One region of the Kitasatospora sp. NPDC051853 genome, then DNA from elsewhere that is predicted to be linked to it. Evidence: riboswitches for the same ligand, from Rfam matches in the RefSeq annotation. Region 1 holds a riboswitch; each other region holds the start of a gene.
What was found. Region 1 has a riboswitch for cobalamin ahead of ACIA8O_RS26635 (FecCD family ABC transporter permease). Riboswitches for the same ligand answer to the same signal wherever they lie in the genome.
Positions count from the first base shown of each region.

Region 2: another riboswitch for cobalamin. It lies ahead of ACIA8O_RS29960 (ribonucleoside-diphosphate reductase subunit alpha); the one in region 1 lies ahead of ACIA8O_RS26635 (FecCD family ABC transporter permease).
Region 3: another riboswitch for cobalamin. It lies ahead of ACIA8O_RS31775 (cobalamin biosynthesis protein); the one in region 1 lies ahead of ACIA8O_RS26635 (FecCD family ABC transporter permease).
Region 4: another riboswitch for cobalamin. It lies ahead of ACIA8O_RS07275 (prenyltransferase/squalene oxidase repeat-containing protein); the one in region 1 lies ahead of ACIA8O_RS26635 (FecCD family ABC transporter permease).

Region 1 covers NZ_JBITBY010000009.1:402,546-407,202, forward strand. Annotated here, with positions in the region: gene ACIA8O_RS26620 (amino acid permease) at 1-374, shown strand, start outside; gene ACIA8O_RS26625 (acylphosphatase) at 361-645, opposite strand; gene ACIA8O_RS26630 (SDR family oxidoreductase) at 676-1,590, opposite strand; cobalamin riboswitch at 1,745-1,864, shown strand; gene ACIA8O_RS26635 (FecCD family ABC transporter permease) at 2,081-3,109, shown strand; gene ACIA8O_RS26640 (ABC transporter ATP-binding protein) at 3,168-4,106, shown strand; gene ACIA8O_RS26645 (ABC transporter substrate-binding protein) at 4,118-4,657, shown strand, end outside.
Region 2 covers NZ_JBITBY010000011.1:251,982-256,638, forward strand. Annotated here, with positions in the region: gene ACIA8O_RS29950 (glycoside hydrolase family 26 protein) at 1-1,020, opposite strand, end outside; gene ACIA8O_RS29955 (hypothetical protein) at 1,154-2,044, opposite strand; cobalamin riboswitch at 2,188-2,329, shown strand; gene ACIA8O_RS29960 (ribonucleoside-diphosphate reductase subunit alpha) at 2,488-4,657, shown strand, end outside.
Region 3 covers NZ_JBITBY010000013.1:27,422-32,078, forward strand. Annotated here, with positions in the region: gene ACIA8O_RS31765 (helix-turn-helix domain-containing protein) at 1-522, opposite strand, end outside; gene ACIA8O_RS31770 (YidB family protein) at 812-1,258, opposite strand; cobalamin riboswitch at 1,399-1,533, shown strand; gene ACIA8O_RS31775 (cobalamin biosynthesis protein) at 1,625-2,590, shown strand; gene ACIA8O_RS31780 (cobyric acid synthase) at 2,587-4,107, shown strand; gene ACIA8O_RS31785 (putative cobaltochelatase) at 4,104-4,657, shown strand, end outside.
Region 4 covers NZ_JBITBY010000002.1:578,555-583,211, forward strand. Annotated here, with positions in the region: gene ACIA8O_RS07260 (glycosyltransferase family 4 protein) at 1-664, opposite strand, end outside; gene ACIA8O_RS07265 (TetR family transcriptional regulator) at 973-1,563, shown strand; gene ACIA8O_RS07270 (aldehyde dehydrogenase) at 1,579-3,039, opposite strand; cobalamin riboswitch at 3,144-3,263, shown strand; gene ACIA8O_RS07275 (prenyltransferase/squalene oxidase repeat-containing protein) at 3,309-4,657, shown strand, end outside.

The sequences.
Region 1 (4,657 bases):
GCTCGGTGGTCTTCGGCTTCGTCGCGGTCTACTTCAACTACGCGTTCAAGGACACCGTGTTCAGCTTCCTGCTGAACTCCTCCGGGGCGATCGCGCTCTTCGTCTGGCTGGTGATCTGCTGCACCCAGCTGCGGATGCGCGGCATCCTGCTGCGGGAGCACCCGGAGGGGCTGACGGTGAAGATGTGGCTCTTCCCGTGGCTGACCTGGGCGGCGATCGCGATGATCGTCTTCGTGATCGGCTACATGTTCACGGACGACGAGAACCGCGAGGTGGTCTCGCTCTCGATGGCGGTGGCGGCCGTCGTGGTGCTGCTCGGCGTGCTGCACGGCCGGCGCAAGCGGGCCGGGGCCGGGGCGCTCAGCGGATCGTGAAGCCCGGGTGCTCGGTGGCCGGGGAGCTCCAGCGCTCGGCCACCGAGTCCACCCGCCCCGGGGTTTCGCCGCCGCGCAGCCACTCCAGCAGGCGCAGGCAGCCGTCCCGGCCGCCGTCGGCCAGCACCTCGACCCCGCCGTCGGCGAGGTTGCGGGCGTAGCCGGTCAGCCCGCCGATCGCCTCCGCCCGCTCCCTGACGGACCATCGGAAGCCGACGCCCTGCACGAGTCCGTGGACGAGGGCGGTCAGCCGGGCACGGTCGTCGCTCATGCGCCCACCGTACCCGGCCGGAGCGCCGGGTCAGCGGTAGCCGGTGGTGTCGGCGGGGCGGCCCGGGTCCTGCACCTCGACCAGGTAACGCCAGGCGTCCGGGCGGGAGCCGTCGAGGTCGGTGAAGCCGTACTCGCGGGCCAGCTGCCCGCTGGAGAGCGACCGCCCGTTCCACCGGGCCCGGTCCGGGTCGGCGGCCAGGGCGGCCACCGCGCGGCCGACGTAGGACGGGGTCTCCGAGATGGCGAAGTGCGGGACCTTCCCGAGAGCGTCGCGCCAGGTGGCCTCGGTGACGCCGAAGGTCTCCAGCATGATCTCCGAGCGCATCCAGCCCGGGGTGAGCGCCACCGCCGTGGCGCCGCGCGGCCCGAGCTCGTGGCCGAGGGCGAAGGCCATCCGCAGCACCGAGGTCTTGGCCAGGTCGTAGAAGAGGTTGATCCGGTAGTTCTCCCGGTTGTACTCGGCGGTGCCGTCGGTCATCTCCACCACCAGCCCGCCGGGGGAGCGCAGCAAAAGCGGCAGCGCGTGGTGGCTGGTGACGGCGTGCGTCTCCACCGCGAGGCGCAGCAGCCGCAGACCGTTCGTCAGGTCGTGCTCCCAGACCGGGGTGTCCCACTGGAAGAGGTGCTCGGCGCCCCAGATGTCGTTCACCAGCACGTCCAGCCGCCCCTGCTCGGCGTCGATCCGCCGCACCAGCGCCTCGACCTGCTCCGGCACCAGGTGGTCCGTCACCACCGCGACGCCGCGCCCGCCCGCCGCGTCCACCAGCTCGGCGGTCTCCTCCACCGTCTCCGGCCGGTCGTACTCCGAACGGCGGCCCCGGGTGGAGCGGCCGGTGCAGTACACGGTGGCGCCGGCCGCGCCCAGCTGGACCGCGATGCCCCGCCCGGCACCCCGGGTGGCTCCCGCCACCAAGGCCACCCGTCCCGTCAGTTCCCCTGCCACGGCCGCTCCTTCGCTCGTCCTCGCCCGTCTTGGCCCGTCGGGTCGTCCCGTCGCGAACGCTACCGATCGGGTGCGACGGGTTCGGGTACGCGCGGAGCGCGCCGCCGGATGTGCCGGGTGCCACAGGGAAGGGCCCCTTACAGGTGAGGTGAGCCTTGCTATGCTGCCAGGGCGTCCCGAGGGAGAAGTCCGGTGAGAACCCGGCGCTGACCCGCAACGGTGGAACGGACCTTGACGGTCCGTGAGTCCGATCGCCCCCGGCGGCGCGGTCCTCCCGAGAACTCGCCGCGGACTGCGAGGGGATGCCGAACGGCGCGCCCGCCGGAGCGCGCGGACGCCCGCCGTCCGCCGCCGCGCGGGGCACGGCCGCTCGCGCCCCCGTACGCCCGGGGCCCGACCGAAGGCCCAGCCGTTGAGCAGCGCGACCACCGTCACCGGACCTCCCGGCGGCACCACCAGCCGGCCCGGCCCGGCACCCGCCCGGCCACCGCTGCGCACCGGCCCGCTGGCCCTCGGCCTCGGCGCCGCGTTGCTGGCCTCGCTGGTCTGCGGAGTCGCCCTCGGCTCCTCGGGGCTGAGCCTCGGTCAGGTCGCCCACTTCCTCCAGGCCGGGCTCACCGGCGGGCGGATCGACGCCGACCAGGTGGCCGGCTACACCATCGTCTGGGAGATCCGGCTGCCCCGGGCGGTGCTCGCCGCCGTGGTCGGCGCCGGGCTCTCCGCCGTCGGCGTCGCCGTCCAGGCCATGGTCCGCAACGCGCTGGCCGACCCCTTCGTGCTCGGCATCTCCTCCGGCGCCGCCGTCGGCGCCAACGCGGTGCTGCTGCTCGGCGCCTTCGCCTCGCTGGGCGTCTGGGCGCTCTCGCTCTCCGCCTTCAGCTCGGCGCTGGCCGCCATGGTCCTGGTCTACGCGGTGGCCCGCACCGCCCACGGCCTCACCCCGCTGCGCCTGGTCCTCACCGGCACCGCCCTCGCCTACGGCTTCTCCGCCGTCACCTCGCTGATGGTCTTCTCCGCCGAACGCGGCGAGGCCGCCCGCACCGCGATGATGTGGCTGCTCGGCAGCCTGGGTGGCGCCACCTGGGCCTCCGTCCCGATCGCGGCGGCCACCGTGCTGGCCGGACTGGTCTACCTGCTGGCCGCCGCCGGCAGCCTGGACGCGCTGGCCATGGGCGACGAGACGGCCGCCGCCCTCGGCGTGGACGCCGCCCGGCTCCGGCGGGCGCTCTTCCTGGTGACCGCCGCCGTCACCGGCACCGTGGTCGCGGTCAGCGGGGCGATCGGCTTCGTCGGGCTGATGGTCCCGCACCTGGCCCGGATGCTGGTCGGGGCCGGCCACCGGCGGGTGCTGACGGTCGCTCCGCTGCTGGGCGCGGTGCTGCTGGTCTGGGTCGACATCGTCTCCCGCCTGCTGCTCGCCCCCGCCGAACTCCCGGTCGGGGTGATCACGGCGGTGCTCGGCGTGCCCTGCTTCCTGCTGCTGATGCGGCGACGCGCCTACAGCTTCGGCGGCCGCTGATGGGGGCCCGGGAGCGGACGGGGCCGCAGGCCGCCCACGACCCGGCGGGAGGCCACCGGTGAAGGTCGAGATCGACGCGGTCTCGGTGGAGATCGCCGGGGCGCGGCTGGTGCACGAGGCCACCCTGAAGGCGGCGAGCGGGCAGGTGATCGGGCTGGTGGGGCCGAACGGCAGCGGGAAGTCCACCCTGCTGCGCACCGTCTACCGGGCGCTGCGCCCGAGCAGCGGCACGGTCCTGCTGGACGGCGAGGACCTGCACGGGCTGACGCCCCGTGAGGGCGCCCGCCGGGTGGGGGCGCTGCCGCAGGAGACGGTGGCCGAGTTCGACTTCACCGTCGCCGAGGTGGTCGGCATGGGCCGCCTGCCGCACCGCCGGGGCTCGGACCGACCGGCGATCGGGGGGTGGCGTCGCGGCGCCGGGGCACGCACCTCGCCGGCTTCTCCTCAGTCGCCGATGCTCCGCATGGACTCCCTCGTCGGCACCGCCGATGCACGCACCCCAACTCCGCTCCTTCCTCCACCCCCCGATCGCCGGTCGGTCCCAGCGGCCCCCGGCCCCGACGACCTCGCCGACACCGCCGCCGCGCTGGCCCGGGTCGGGGCCGCCCACCTGGCCGGGCGGGGGTTCCTCCAGCTCTCCGGCGGCGAGAAGCAGCGGGTGCTGATCGCCCGCGCGCTGGTGCAGCGCCCGCACGTGCTGGTACTGGACGAACCGACCAACCACCTGGACATCGCGCACCAGTTGGAGGTGCTGGCCCTGGTCCGTGAGAGCGGACTGACCGTCCTCACCGCGCTGCACGACCTCAACCTGGCCGCCGCCCACTGCGACCTGCTCTACGTGATCGCCGGCGGCCGGATCGTCACCTCCGGCCCGCCCGGCGAGGTGCTCTCCGCCGACCTGCTGGCCGAGGTCTTCGGGGTGCGCGCCCACCCCGTCCGGCACCCCGTCACCGGGGCCGTCCAACTGCTCTTCGACCGTCTCACCACCGACTCCTGAGGGACCATCACGTGCTGCTCACCACTTCCCGCCGCGCCCTGGCGGCCACCGCCGCCCTGAGCCTCTCCCTCGGCCTGGCCGGCTGCGGCGCCGAGGTCACCCCCGCCGCCTCGTCGGAGGGCGCCCAGTCGGCGCACTACCCCGTCACCGTGGAGAACTGCGGCCGCCAGGTGACGTACCAGCAGAAGCCGGCCCGGGTGGTCACCAACGACATCGGCATCACCGAGCTGATGCTCGCCCTGGGCCTGGCCGACCGGATGGCCGGGTACGTGATGCCGGACGAGAAGGGCGACCTGTCGGCCGTCCCCTGGGGCAAGGAGTACGAGCGCGCCCCGTGGCTCTCCAAGAAGGAGATCACCAAGGAGCTGGTCCTCGACGCCAAGGCCGACCTGGTCTTCGCGGGCTGGAACTACGGCTGGAACGAGACCACCGGCCTCACCCCCGAGGGCCTGGGCAAGCTGGGCGTCGGCTCGTACACGCTCACCGAGTCCTGCCGCAACGGCAAGGAGAAGGCCCGCGGCGTGATGCCCCCGCTGGACGCCCTCCACGCC
Region 2 (4,657 bases), on a different contig from region 1:
GGTCCAGACGAAGATCAGGTTGTGCAGCCCCCGGGTCTCCACCAGGTACCGGTAGGTGATCATCCAGAGCTTCTTGAAGTCCGCACCGGTCTGCCCGGACCACCAGAAACTGCGCTGGCAGTCCTGGTTGTTCATCTCGTGGTACGGCCGGAAGAGCACCGGGACGTCGTGCGCGGCCAGGTACTCCAGGTGGTCCGCGAGGAAGCGCAGGTCCTCCATCAGGGCCTGGTTCTCACGGGTCCCGCCCGCCTGGTCGACCACCCGGCCGAACCACTTCGGGTCGGTCATCCGGGGAGAGCTGCGGCAGAGCACGTTCTCGAAGGACTTCACCGGGGCACCGGGGTAGGGCTCGTGGAAGGACATGCCGACCATCCCGGCCGGGGCGCCGCCGTTGTCCGGCAGGACGGTGGTGCTGCCGTCGCAGTTGCGCTGCGCGCCGCCGGCACCGGTCCCGTAACTGCCGTCCGCCGCACGGGGGTAGCCCGACCAGACCGCCTTCAGCAGGTCCACCGCGTCGTCGGCGTACTGCCACTTGGCCTCGCAGGAGGGCCAGCGCCCGGCCGAGTAGCTCCGCTCGTTGCCGACCCCCCAGGCCGACTGCCCGTACCCCGGCCCCAGGTCCGCCTCGACGAACCCCGGCAGCTTGCCGGTGATGTCGGCCGCCTTCTTGTAGTAGTAGCCGGCCGGCTTGGAGCCGGCGAAGTCACCGTAGGAGGCGTTGTAGAGCTCGTTCTGCAGTTCCACGTGCTGCCCGATGACCGTGCCGCGCGGCTTGCCCGAGCGGGCGGCCTGCTCCAGGTCGGCCAGCAGCTGGAAGACCGCCCGGGCGTTGGGCGAGGCGGCCGGGTCACGCTTGAGCAGGTCCTTGCCCAGATCGGCCGGCACCGGACGCGACGCCGGGGCCGACGCCAGGCCGGGCCCGGACGAGGCCGGGGCGGAGGTCGGGGCCGCTCCCGGCCCGTCCTCCGCGCCGCTGACCGCTATCACCGTCGCGCAGACGAGCGAGGCCGTCAGCGTCACGGCGCCCAGCGTCACAGCACCGCCGTGTCTGCCCCGCAGAGATATCACGGACTCCCCCTGACAACTCCTGATCATCCTTGACAGGGAGACAGTATCGGGGCCTGCGTGCGGATCTGACCCCAGGTCACACCGGTCAGCCCGCCTGCGAGAGAGCCCGCTTCTCCAGCGTCGAGCGCACCCGGGCGGCGAAGCCCGGTCCGGCGTCGGTGGCGACCTTGTCAGCGGTGATGCCGCCCTCCTTCGCCGAGCCCGCGGCCGTGAAGTACGCGAACCGGCCGAGCGAGCCGTGCGTGCTGGCGCACCCCACCTCCTGGCAGAAGTCCTTCATGCCTTCGACCTGGAGGCCCTTGAGCTGTCCGTTGACGTTGCCGGTCGCCGTCTCGGCCTGGAGCCGCTTGTCGAAGACCGCCACGCCGACCACCACGGCGCTGTCGTTCAGCACGTAGGTGGCCCGCACCACCTGCCGGCAGGCCTGGTTCTCGATCGCGTCCGCGAGCCCGCCGGTGATGGCGTGCCAGCACGGCGTGACCGTCGTCGCGCTGCGCCGGGTCCAGACGGCGCCGCCGAACTCGAGGGTCTCCTCGGGGAAGAACGCGGCCGGGTCCACGGGTGCCTTGTCCGTGCTCACGTCCCAGATGGCCTTGAGTGACGCGTCGTCACCGGCGAGCGGGGACGCCGGGTTCGGTACCGGCGCCTTGGTCGCCCCGGTGGTGGCCGTCGGGCTCACGCTGGAGCCGGTCTTGCCGGTCGAGGCCGTCCCGGTCGGCTGTGCGACCGGGTCGCCGCCCTTCGACACGGAGACCGCCACGGCGACCAGCCCGCCGACGACCGCGAGCGCGACCACGCCGAGCAGCAACCGCATCCGGGTCTTCCGCTTCGCGTCGTCCTGGGCCCGCTGCGCCATCGCGTCCCAGTCCGGTCCGCCGGCCGGCGGACCGTACCCCGGGTACTGCTGCTGGTACTGCGGATATCCCTGACCGGGCTGCTGCCCGTTGCCACCGTTCATGCCCACCCCATCACTCATGAGCGCAGATCCTAGGCCATGTGGAGAATCCGCGAACAGGGACGGCCTCGGCTCCCCGAACGGCCTCCTGCGGGGCCTCCGGCCATCACTCCGGGCCACCATCGCGCTACACGACACCACACAAGATGTGGGGTCCACCAAGCCAGCTAGCACTACATGTATGCTCGCTCTCGCTGTCGATGCAGGGGAACTCCGGTGGAAGTCCGGGACTGCCCCGCAACGGTGAGCGGCCGCCTCGACGACGGCCCGCGAGTCCGGTGACCTGCCGACGGTGTGCCACACGGCTTCCCCGCAGATGCCTTGGAGCACCGCAGTGACGTCCGGGCCTCGCGGGTGGGCCGGGGGGTGGATCGCGCGCGCCGTGACGGCGTCAGCGCCGTACTCCCCTGCGCCCAAGTCGGCCCGGCAGCCATGCCGACCGCCGCCGCCAGGAGAGAAGCGCCTTGACCATCGCTGCCTCAGTTGCCCTGCCCGCCCAGGGAACCGCCGAAGACCGGACCGAACCGGGGGCCGCCCTGCTCCGGCTCCTCACGGACCGCAGCGCCGACCTCCCCCAGGTGGACCCGGGCCACGTCGCGGCCGCTGCGCTGCGCGGCCGGCACGCCGGTTCGGACTTCGCCGAGCTGCGCGGGCTGGCCGTGGAGGCTGCCGCCTCGATGATCGCCGAGGACCCGCAGTACTCGAAGCTGGCGGCCCGGCTGCTGGCGCTGGAGATCCAGGACGAGGCCGTCTCGCAGGGCGCCGTCTCCTTCTCCGCCTCGATCGCCGTCGGCCACGCCGAGGGCCTGATCGGTGACGTCACCGCGGCCTTCGTGGCCAAGCACGCGGCCGCCTTCGACGGTCTGGTCGACCGCTCCGGCGACGACCGCTTCGAGTACTTCGGCCTGCGCACCGTGCAGTCCCGCTACCTGCTGCGCCACCCGATCACCCGTCAGGTGATCGAGACCCCGCAGCACTTCCTGCTCCGGGTCGCGGCGGGCCTGGCGGTCGGCGACACCGAGGAGTCGGTGGCCGAGGTGGCCGGGCTCTACCGCCTGATGAGCCGTCTGGAGTACCTGACCAGCTCCCCGACGCTGTTCAACTCCGGCACCAAGCACCCGCAGATGTCCTCCTGCTACCTGCTGGACTCGCCGCTGGACAACCTGGACTCGATCTACAACCGGTACGCCCAGATCGCCCGGCTCTCCAAGCACGCCGGCGGCATCGGCCTGTCCTACTCCCGGATCCGCTCGCGCGGCAGCCTGATCCGCGGCACCAACGGCAAGTCCAACGGCATCGTCCCGTTCCTGCGCACCCTGGACTCCTCGGTCGCCGCGGTGAACCAGGGCGGCCGCCGCAAGGGCGCGGCCTGCGTCTACCTGGAGACCTGGCACGCGGACATCGAGGAGTTCCTGGAGCTCCGCGACAACACCGGCGAGGAGGCCCGCCGGACCCACAACCTCAACCTGGCCCACTGGATCCCGGACGAGTTCATGCGCCGGGTGAACGCCAACGCCGACTGGTCGCTGTTCTCCCCGGCCGACGTGCCCGAGCTGGTCGACCTCTGGGGCGCCGAGTTCGACGAGGCCTACCTCAAGGCCGAGCAGGCCGGCAAGGCCGTCCGCACCATCCCGGCGCAGACCCTGTACGCCCGGATGATGCGCACCCTGGCGCAGACCGGCAACGGCTGGATGACCTTCAAGGACGCCTCCAACCGGGCCGCCAACCAGACCGCGCTGCCCGGCCGGGTGGTCCACTCCTCGAACCTCTGCACCGAGATCATCGAGGTCACCGACGACTCCGAGACCGCCGTCTGCAACCTCGGCTCGGTCAACCTGGGCGCCCACGTCGCCGCGGGTGCCACCGTCGCCGACCTGCTCAACGCGATGGACTGGGAGCGGCTGGACGCCACCGTGCGCACCGCCGTGACCTTCCTGGACCGGGTCATCGACATCAACTTCTACCCGACCACCGAGGCGGGCACCTCCAACTCCCGCTGGCGGCCGGTCGGCCTCGGTGTGATGGGTCTCCAGGACGTCTTCTTCCAGCTCCGCCTGGACTTCGACTCCGCCGAGGCCAAGCAGCTCTCCACGCTGATCGCCGAGCGCATCATGCTCACCGCCTACGAGCGCTCCAGCGAGCTGGCCGAGCAGTTCGGCAAGCACGAGGCGTACGGCGAGACCCGGGCCGCCCGCGGCCAGCTGCACATCGACCACTTCGGCGTCACCCCCGCGTGGGCCGACCGCTGGGACGCGCTGCGCGCCCGGATCGCCGAGACCGGCCTGCGCAACTCGCTGCTGCTGGCCATCGCGCCGACCGCGACCATCGCCTCGATCGCCGGCGTCTACGAGTGCATCGAGCCGCAGGTCTCCAACCTCTTCAAGCGCGAGACCCTCTCCGGCGAGTTCCTCCAGGTCAACCCGTACCTGGTCCGCGAGCTCAAGGAGCTGGGCGTCTGGGACCAGCAGACCCGGGACGCGCTGCGCGAGTCCAACGGCTCGGTCCAGGACTTCAACTGGCTGCCCACCGAGGTCCGTTCGCTCTACCGCACCGCCTGGGAGCTGCCGCAGCGCGCGCTGATCGACCTGGCCGCCGCCCGCCAGCCCTACATCGACCAGAGCCAGTCCCTGAACC
Region 3 (4,657 bases), on a different contig from region 1:
CGGCAGGAGCTTGGCGACCGGCTTCACCTGGCTCTGCCAGCGGCCGTCCACGCACTGGCGCAGGCACTTCTCCAGGGCGTCCTGACGGTTGGTCACCAGGACGAAGGCGCGGAGGGTGAGGCCGAGCACCTGGGCGAGTTCCCAGGACTGCTCGGGGTCACCGGGCCAACTGCCGGTCAGTTCGGCCTGCTCGTAGGTGCGCGGGGCGACGCCGATCCGGCGGGCGGCCTGCTCCTGGGTGAGCTCCCGGGCCACCCGGAAGTCGCGCAGGCTCGACGGGGCGGTGCCCATCAGCTGGACGGGCGGGCACCAGAGGGCGCGGGCCAGGGCGATGAACTCGGTCTCGTCCGGGCGGTACTCCCCGCTCTCCCAGCCGATCACGTGGGTGGGCAGCAGCCGCACGCCGTGGGCGGCCATGCCGGCCGCGACCTGCTCGGGCGTCAGCCCGAGGCCCACCCGGTGGGCCCTCGCGGCGGCGGGTGAGAACGGGACCGGCGTGGGGGTGGGCGGTCTTCGGCGCATGCCCAGACCGTAGGTGCGGGTCGGCTGCCGCCTGCACCCGCTGAACGCACGAACCGGCTTCCCGGGCCCGCCCGTCCGCCTGGAGGTTCCTACCACTACTGACGGATGATCACCCAGGACCGGTAGGAGGTAACGACGGCGAGGAGCGACGCCGGGGCGCGGGGAACTGCGCGCTTCGGGAGGCGGTCCACCGGCAACTGAACCGCCGTCAGCCGGTTGCAGGTGCTGCCGTTCCCCTGCGCGCAGTTCCTCGCGCCCCTGAGGTCGCTGCCCTGCCGCGCCGGTTGCCTCAGTGCATCTTGCCGAAGAGTTCCTCGATGGTGGCCGGGGTGGGGAGTTCGCCGTTGGGGGTGAGGCGGTCGACCGTGGTGGGGAGGTGGGTGGCGAGGGTGTCGGCGGCCTGGTCGGGGGTGATGCCGGCGTTGCGGGCGAGCATCTCGAGTTCGCCGGGTGGGAGGGCGGCGGCGAGTTCGGGACCGGTGACGGGGTGGTTGTCGCCGGTGCCGACCCAGGAGCGGGCCTGGGAGCCGAGGCCGCCCTCCGTCAGCTGTTGGAGCAGGGCGCCGAGCCCGTTGCCCCGCCCGGCGCCGTTCGCGGCGAGCGAGCCGAGCAGGATGGAGAGGAGGTTCCCCGCACTGCCGTTCCCGCCGCCGCTGCCGCCGAGCAGACCGCTGAGGAGTTTGCCGAGATCGGTCATCGCCGTCCCTCTGTTCTTCCGGGTCCGGTGCGGCAGCACTGCCGCGCCACGGCCAGCCTCGCCCTGCCGGGGGTACGCCGCACGGTGGGGCGGACAACCGTGTGACCAAGCCCTCCGCGCCCGTTGTTGACGGCCGGTCGAGGGGCGTGGTGGGATCTTTCAGCCAATCGGAGGCAAGGAGAGGAAGCCGGTGCGAATCCGGCGCGGTCCCGCCACTGTCACCGGGGAGCACGCTCGATCCATGGTCACGACGGCCCGCCCAGGCGGCTGTTGGAAGGCCCGAGGGTGTGTCCGACCCGGAAGCCAGGAGACTCTCGCCCCCGCTACGTCGATCCAGGGCGCGGACCCTGAGTGAGGACACGCACTGATGCCGCCTGCCCGGAGCCACGCCGACTCGCCCGCACCGTGCGCCGTCTGACCCCCTTTCTGCTGGGCGCCGCCGCCGGCTACCTGGCGGACGCCCGCTTCGGCGATCCCCGGCGCGGCCATCCGGTGGCGCTGTTCGGCTCGGCCGCGACGGGGCTGGAGCGCCGGATCTGGCGCGACGACCGGGCGGTGGGGGCCGCGTACACCGCCGCCTGTGTGGGGACGGTCGCCGCCGGGGCCGCGCTGGCCGGGCGTGCCGTGCGCCGCAGCCCCGTCGCCACCGCCGCACTGGCTGCGGCCGCCACCTTCACCGTGCTGGGCGGGAGTTCGCTGGCCCGGGAGGCCCGGACCATCGGGGCCTCGCTGGAGGCCGGGGACCTGACGGCGGCCCGGGAGCGGCTGCCGCACCTGTGCGGGCGGGACCCGAGCGGGCTGGACGGGCAGCAGATCGCCCGGGCCGTGGTGGAGTCGGTGGCGGAGAACACCGCCGACGCGGTGGTGAACGCGCTCACCTGGGGGGCCCTGGCCGGGACGCCCGGGCTGCTGGCGTTCCGGGCGGTGAACACCCTGGACGCGATGGTGGGGCACCGCTCGGCGCGGTACCTGCGGTTCGGCTGGGCCTCGGCGCGGCTGGACGACGTGGCGGGCTGGCCCGGGGCGCGGCTGACCGCGCTGCTGACGGTGGCGGCCGCGCCGGAGCCGGGGACGGCCTGGCGGGTGTGGCGGCGTGACGGTTCGTCACACCCGAGCCCGAACGCCGGGCAGGCGGAGTCGGCCTTCGCGGGCGCCCTGGGGGTGCGCCTCGGGGGCACGCTGCAGTACGGGGAGCGCGTGGAGCACCGACCGGTGCTCGGGGCCGAGTTGCGCCCCGTGGGCGTGCGGGACATCGAACGGGCCTGCGCCCTGTCGCGCCGGGTCGGCGCGCTGGCGCTGGGCGTCGCGCTGGTCGGACGGGCCGTCATCTCCGGTGCGGGCCGGAAGAGCCGTAAGGGGAGGACAACGTGAGCAACGCGCTGCTGGTGGCCGGGACCACCTCGGACGCCGGGAAGAGCGTCGTGACCGCGGGCATCTGCCGCTGGCTGGCCCGGCAGGGGGTGCGGGTCGCCCCGTTCAAGGCGCAGAACATGTCGCTGAACTCCTTCGTCACCGCCGACGGCGCCGAGATCGGCCGGGCCCAGGCGATGCAGGCGCAGGCCGCCCGGGTGGAGCCGGAGGCGGCGATGAACCCGGTGCTGCTCAAGCCGGGGGCGGACGCGCGCAGCCAGGTGGTGCTGCTGGGCAAGCCGGTGGCCGAGGTCGGCGCGCTGGACTACCGGGAGCGCAAGCCGTACCTGCTGGAGCGCTCGCTGGAGTGCCTGGCGGACCTGCGCAGCCGGTACGAGGTGGTGGTCTGCGAGGGCGCCGGCTCGCCGGCCGAGATCAACCTGCGGGACCGGGACATCGCCAACATGGGCCTGGCCACGGCGGCGAAGCTGCCGGTGGTGGTGGTCGGCGACATCGACCGGGGCGGGGTCTTCGCCGCGATGTACGGGACCCTGGCGCTGCTCTCGGCCGAGGACCAGGCGCTGGTGGCGGGCTGGTTCGTCAACAAGTTCCGCGGCGACGCGCGGCTGCTGGAGCCGGGGCTGAGGATGCTGCACGACCTGACGGGCCGTCCGGTGCTGGGCACCCTGCCGATGCTGCCGGGCCTGTGGCTGGACGCCGAGGACTCGCTGGACCTGACCACGGTGGTGGACCGGGGCGCGGTGCGCGGGCCGGTCGGCCGGGACGTGCTGCGGGTGGCCGTGGTGCGCTTCCCGCGGCTGTCGAACTTCACCGACCTGGACGCGCTGGCCCAGGAGCCGGGCGTGCTGGTGCGCTGGGCGACCCGGGCCGAGGAGCTGGCCGACGCGGACCTGGTGGTGCTGCCCGGTACCCGGGCCACCGTGGCGGACCTGGCCTGGCTGCGCGAGCGGGGCCTGGAGCCGGTGCTGCGCGAGCGGGTGGCGGCGGGCCTGCCGGTGCTCGGGGTCTGCGGCGGGTACCAGATGCTCGGCCGGGAGATCGAGGACGAGGTGGAGTCCAAGGCCGGGCGGGTGGACGGCCTGGGACTGCTGCCGACCCGGGTGGTGTTCGGCCGGGAGAAGGTGCTGGCCCGGCCGGTCGGCGAGGCCTTCGGCGAGCGGGTGGAGGGGTACGAGATCCACCACGGCGTGGTGACCGTGGAGGACAACGCCGAGCCCTTCCTGGACGGCTGCCGGGTCGGGCCGGTGTACGGCACCACCTGGCACGGGGCGCTGGAGAACGACGGCTTCCGCCGTGAACTGCTGCGGATGGTCGCGAAGTTGGCGGGCCGGGCGTTCGTGCCCGCGCCGGACACCTCCTTCGCGGCCGCCCGCGAGGAGCGGCTGGACCGGCTCGGCGACCTGATTGAGGAACACGCCGACACCGAGGCCCTGTGGAGAATGATCGAATCCGGCGCACCCGTCGGCCTGCCCTTCGTCCCGCCGGGGGCGCCGCACACCGTGGAGACCGAGCGATGACCGACGTGCGTTACCCCTTCACCGCGATCGTCGGGATGCCCGACCTGCGGCTCGGGCTGCTGCTGAACGCGGTCTCCCCCGCCGTCGGCGGGGTGCTGGTGCGCGGCGAGAAGGGCACCGCGAAGTCGACGATGGTCCGTGCGCTGGCGGGGCTGCTGCCCTCGATCGCCACCGTGCCGGGCTGCCGCTTCGCCTGCGACCCGGCGGGCCCGGACCCGCAGTGCCCGGACGGCCCGCACGCCGAGCCGGCGGGTGACGAACGGGCCGCGTACCTGGTCGAGTTGCCGGTCGGCGTCTCGGAGGACCGGATCGTCGGCTCGCTGGACCTGGAGCGGGCGCTGGCCGAGGGCGTGAAGGCGTACGAGCCCGGTCTGCTGGCCAAGGCGCACCGGGGCGTGCTCTACATCGACGAGGTGAACCTCCTCCAGGACCACGTGGTGGACCTGCTGCTGGACGCCGCCGCGATGGGCCGCTCGTACGTGGAGCGCGAGGGCGTCTCGGTGCGGCACGCGGCCCGCTTCCTGCTGGTCGGCACCATGAACCCGGAGGA
Region 4 (4,657 bases), on a different contig from region 1:
CCACCGCGATCCGGCCGGGCGGGGTGCCCAGGTGCTCGGCGATCTCGGCCTTGGAGCTGCCGGAGACGGTGATCACGTGGGCCAGCCGGGCGGCCACCCGGCGCTGCATCCGGACGAAGCCGTACCAGCGGCGCTTGCCGAGCCGCTCCAGCCGGGTGGTGGCGGCGTCGATCTCCAGCTGCCGGTCCACGGTGATCGGGTGGTGGACGGTGGTGACCAGCGGGAAGCCGTGCCGGGCCAGGCCGAGCAGGCCGTAGCCGAGGGTCTGGTTGTCGTGCACCACGTCGTAGCGGCCCTTGTGGGCGGCCAGGTACTGCCGGGCCCGGAGCGAGAAGGTGAGCGGCTCGGGGAAGCCGCCGGTGCGCATCCCGGCCACCTCCAGCACGTCCACCAGGCTCCGGTACTCGCCGAGCGCGGGGGTGCGGAAGGGGTCGTCGGCCCGGTACAGGTCCAGGCTGGGCAGCTCCACCAGCCGGACGCTGCCGGGGCCCTCGACCTCGTCCAGCACGGGGTAGGGCTGGGCGCCGATCACGTCCACGTGGTGGCCGAGGCGGGCCAGCTCGCGGGAGAGGTGGCGCACGTACACGCCCTGGCCGCCGCAGTACGGGTCGCCCCGGTAGGAGAGCAGGGCGATGCGCAGCGGTCGCGGCGGCAGCGCGGTCATCCGGGGCTCCTGTCCCCTACTCTCCGTCCGCGCGCGGGCGGCGGGAAGTAGATCACGTTTCATGCTTGTTCGGGCCTTGAAGATACCCGGCCCCGGGCCCGGAGGCGGCCGGGCGGACCCCACCTTGCTACTGACGGGTACGTCAGCGCCGGAGAGCTCCATTCTGACTGCTCCACGGGGCGCGCCGACCCGGCGTTCACTGTGACATAGCTCTCCCGACGCCTTCCCGCTGACGTGTCCTCACCTGCCGCCCCGTGGTTCAATCACCCCCGTCCGGTACGTCCGTCCATCCGCCCGGGGAGGGCCGCATGACCACCACCGCCGCCCCCGGCGCCGGGCTCACGCCCCGTCAGGCCGAACGCCGCCGCCGCATCCTGCGGGCCTCCACCGCGCTGGCCGCCCGGGGCGGGTACGAGGCGGTGCAGATGCGCGAGGTGGCCGAGACGGCGGAGGTCGCGCTCGGCACCCTCTACCGCTACTTCCCCTCGAAGGTGCACCTGCTGGTCGCGGTGATGCAGGAGCAGCTCCAGCACCTCCACGAACAGGTCCGCCGTCACCCCCCGACCGGGGACGACCCGGCGGCCAGGGTCGCCGAGACCCTGACCCAGGCCTTCCACGCGCTCCAGCGCGAGCCCCGGCTCGCGGAGGCCATGGTGCGCGCCCTCTCCTTCGCCGACCGCTCGGTGAGCGCCGAGGTCGACGCCGTCTCCGCCGTCACCTCCGCCATCGTCCTGGACGCCGCCCAGCTGGGCCCCACCCCCACCCCCGCCCAGCAGGCCGCCCTGCGCGTGGTCGCCCACACCTGGCACGCCACCCTGCTGGCCTGGCTCTCCGGCCGCACCTCCCTCGCCGAGGTCCGCGCCGACCTGCACACCGCGGCCCGCCTGCTGACGCTCTGACGGCCCGAGCCCCCGTCAGGGCGCGGTGTACCCCCTGGGCAGCACGATGCTCTTGGTCTCCAGGTACTCGGCGAAGCCCTCGGGGCCGAACTCGCGGCCGACGCCGGACTGCTTGTAGCCGCCGAAGGGGACGCCGCAGTCGAGGTTGAAGGTGTTGACCGCGTAGGTGCCGGTGCGGATCCGGCGGGCCACGTCCAGGCCGCGTTCCACGTCGGCGGTCCAGACGCTGCCGGAGAGGCCGAACTCGGAGTCGTTCGCCAGCCGGACGGCCTGCTCCTCGTCCTGGTAGGGCGTCAGGCAGACCACCGGCCCGAAGACCTCCTCCTGGGCGATCCGGCTCGCGTTGTCCACGTCGCCGAACAGCGTCGGCTCGACGTACCAGCCGCGCTCCAGACCGGCCGGCACCCCGCCGCCGGTGAGCAGCTTGGCGCCCTCCGCCTGGGCCAGCGCGATGTAGTCGAGGCTGCGCTGCCGCTGACGGGCCGTCACCAGCGGGCCGACCGCGGTGGCCGGGTCGAGCGGGTCGCCGACCGGGAGGGCGGCGACGGCGGCGGTGAGGCGTTCGGCCAGTTCCTCGTAGTGGGGGGCGGGGGCCAGGATCCGGGTCTGGGCGATGCAGGCCTGGCCGTTGTTGAGGTAGGCGGAGGCGACCAGGGAGCGGACGGTGCGGTCCAGGTCGGCGTCGGGGAGCACGATCGCGGCGGACTTGCCGCCGAGCTCCAGGGTGACCTTCTTCAGGGTGCGGGCGGCACTGGCCATCACCAGCCGCCCGGCGGCCACCGAGCCGGTGAAGGAGACCTTGTCCACGCCGGGGTGGCCGACCAGGTACGCGCCGGTCTCCCGGTCGGCGGGCAGGATGCTCAGCACGCCCTCCGGCAGCCCGGCCTCGCGGACCACCTCGGCCAGCACGTACGCGTCCAGCGGGGTCTCCGGCGAGGGCTTGAGCACCACGGTGCAGCCGGCCAGCAGGGCGGGCGCCAGCTTGGAGGCGGCGGCGAACTGCGGCACGTTCCACGGCACCACGGCCGCCACCACCCCGGCCGGCTCGCTGCGCACCAGGGCCCGGCCGAAGGCCCCGGCCCGCAGCTCCTCGAAGGGGTGCGCCTCGGCCACCTTGATGTAGGAGTCCCAGATCGCCACCGGTCCGTGGGCCTGCGCGGGCACGCTCCAGGAGATCGGGGAGCCGTTCTGGGAGGTGATCAGCTCGGCCAGCTCCCGGGCCCGGGCGGCCAGGCCGTCCTTGATCCGGCGCACCACCGCGATCCGCTCGGCCGGCGACAGCCGGGGCCAGGGCCCCTCGTCGAAGGCCCGGCGGGCGGCGGCCACCGCGCGGTCCACGTCCGCCTCGGCGGCGTGCGGAACCCGGCCGATCACCTGCTCGGTGTGCGGGGAGACCACCTCGATCACCGCGTCCCCCGCGGGGGCGCTCCAGACGCCCCCGATGAACAGCTCGCCGTGCTCCACGACCCCGGTCATCCCCGACTCCTCCACCCGACGGACCGAAAAACTGGTACCAGTTCTAGTCCGTGGGGAGGGGCGGCGTCCAGACCGTGTCGGTACGGAGCGCGACGGCCGGAAGGTTAGAGTCTTGAACCGCTGGTACAACTTCATCCGCTCCTCGTCGGGGGAAGCCGGTGGGACTCCGGCACTGACCCGCAGCCGTGAAAGTCGAAATGCCCGTCCGGGAGCGAGCGGCCACGTCGAGGTCCACGGGCGGTCCGGCCGGACCGCCGTACAACCGCTCAGTGAAAGGTCCACCCACCGCCATGCTCACCACCGCCCGCGCGGGCGCCGCCGCCCTGGCCACCGCCGCCCTGCTGGTCGGCACCGCCGCCCCCGCCCTCGCGGACACCCCGTCGGCCTCCCCCTCCCCGGTCACCGCGCCCGCCGCGGTCTACGGCAAGGGCGACCCCACCTACGACGGCGTGTGGCGGCAGTCGCTGGCCCTCACCGCGCTCTCCGCCTCCGGCGTGGTGCCCGCCGACGAGGCGGTCAACTGGCTCACCGGCCAGCAGTGCGCGGACGGCGGCTGGCCCTCGTTCCGGGCCGACACCTCCGCCGCCGCCGCGACCACCGGCGCCTGCGACCCGAAGGCCGAGGACACCAACGCCACCGCCATGGCCGTCCAGGCGCTGAGCAAGCTGGACGGGCACCAGAACTCCGTCAGCCGGGGCGTCGAGTGGCTGAAGAAGGTCCAGAACGCGGACGGCAGTTGGGCCTACAACCCGGGCAACCCCGGTGACGCCAACTCCACCGGACTGGCCGTCAGCGCCCTGCTCACCGTCGGCGCCGACCCGGCCACCGTGGCCAAGGACGGCAAGAGCGCCTACGACGGCCTGGCCCTGTTCCAGCTCGGCTGCGCCGCCCCCGTCGGCCAGCGCGGCGCCTTCGCCTACCAGCCCGCCCCGGACGGCTCGCTCGCCCCGAACGGGCTGGCCAGCGCCCAGGCCGCGCTGGCCGCGGCCGGCGGCAAGCTGCCGGTCACCAACACCAACCGGGTGGACGCCGCCCCCAAGCCGCTGGACTGCTCCGCCGCCACCTCCGGCCCGGTGCCGCGCGCCGCCTCCGCCGAGGCGGTCTCCGCCCACCTGGCCGAGCAGCTGGCCGCCAACGGCCAGCACCTGATGCTCACCACCCCCGGCGCCGCCCCCACCCCCGACTACACCGCCACCGCCTGGGCCACGCTCAGCCTGATCCAGGCCGGGCACCCCAAGGAGGCCGCCAGCGCCGCCGACTGGCTGGCCGGCAACGGCTACGCCTGGGCCGCCAAGGGCGCCTCCGGCACCGACGCCTCGGCCGCCGCCACCCTGGTGCTGACCGCCCAGGCCGCCAAGCTCGACCCGCTGAACTTCGGCGGCAGCAACATCCTCCAGCTGCTGATCGACGCCGGCCCGGCGCCCAAGTCGGTGCCGGCCGCCGCCAGCGCCGCCGCCTCGGAGTACCCCAAGGGCACCAAGGCCCCCGGCTCCTCCATCACCGAGGCCGACGACAACGGCGGCTTCTCCCCGTTCTGGCTGATCGGCGTCGGCCTGCTGATCGGCATCGGCGGCGGCCTGCTGCTCAGCCTCCAGCGCAAGCGCGGCACCCACACCCC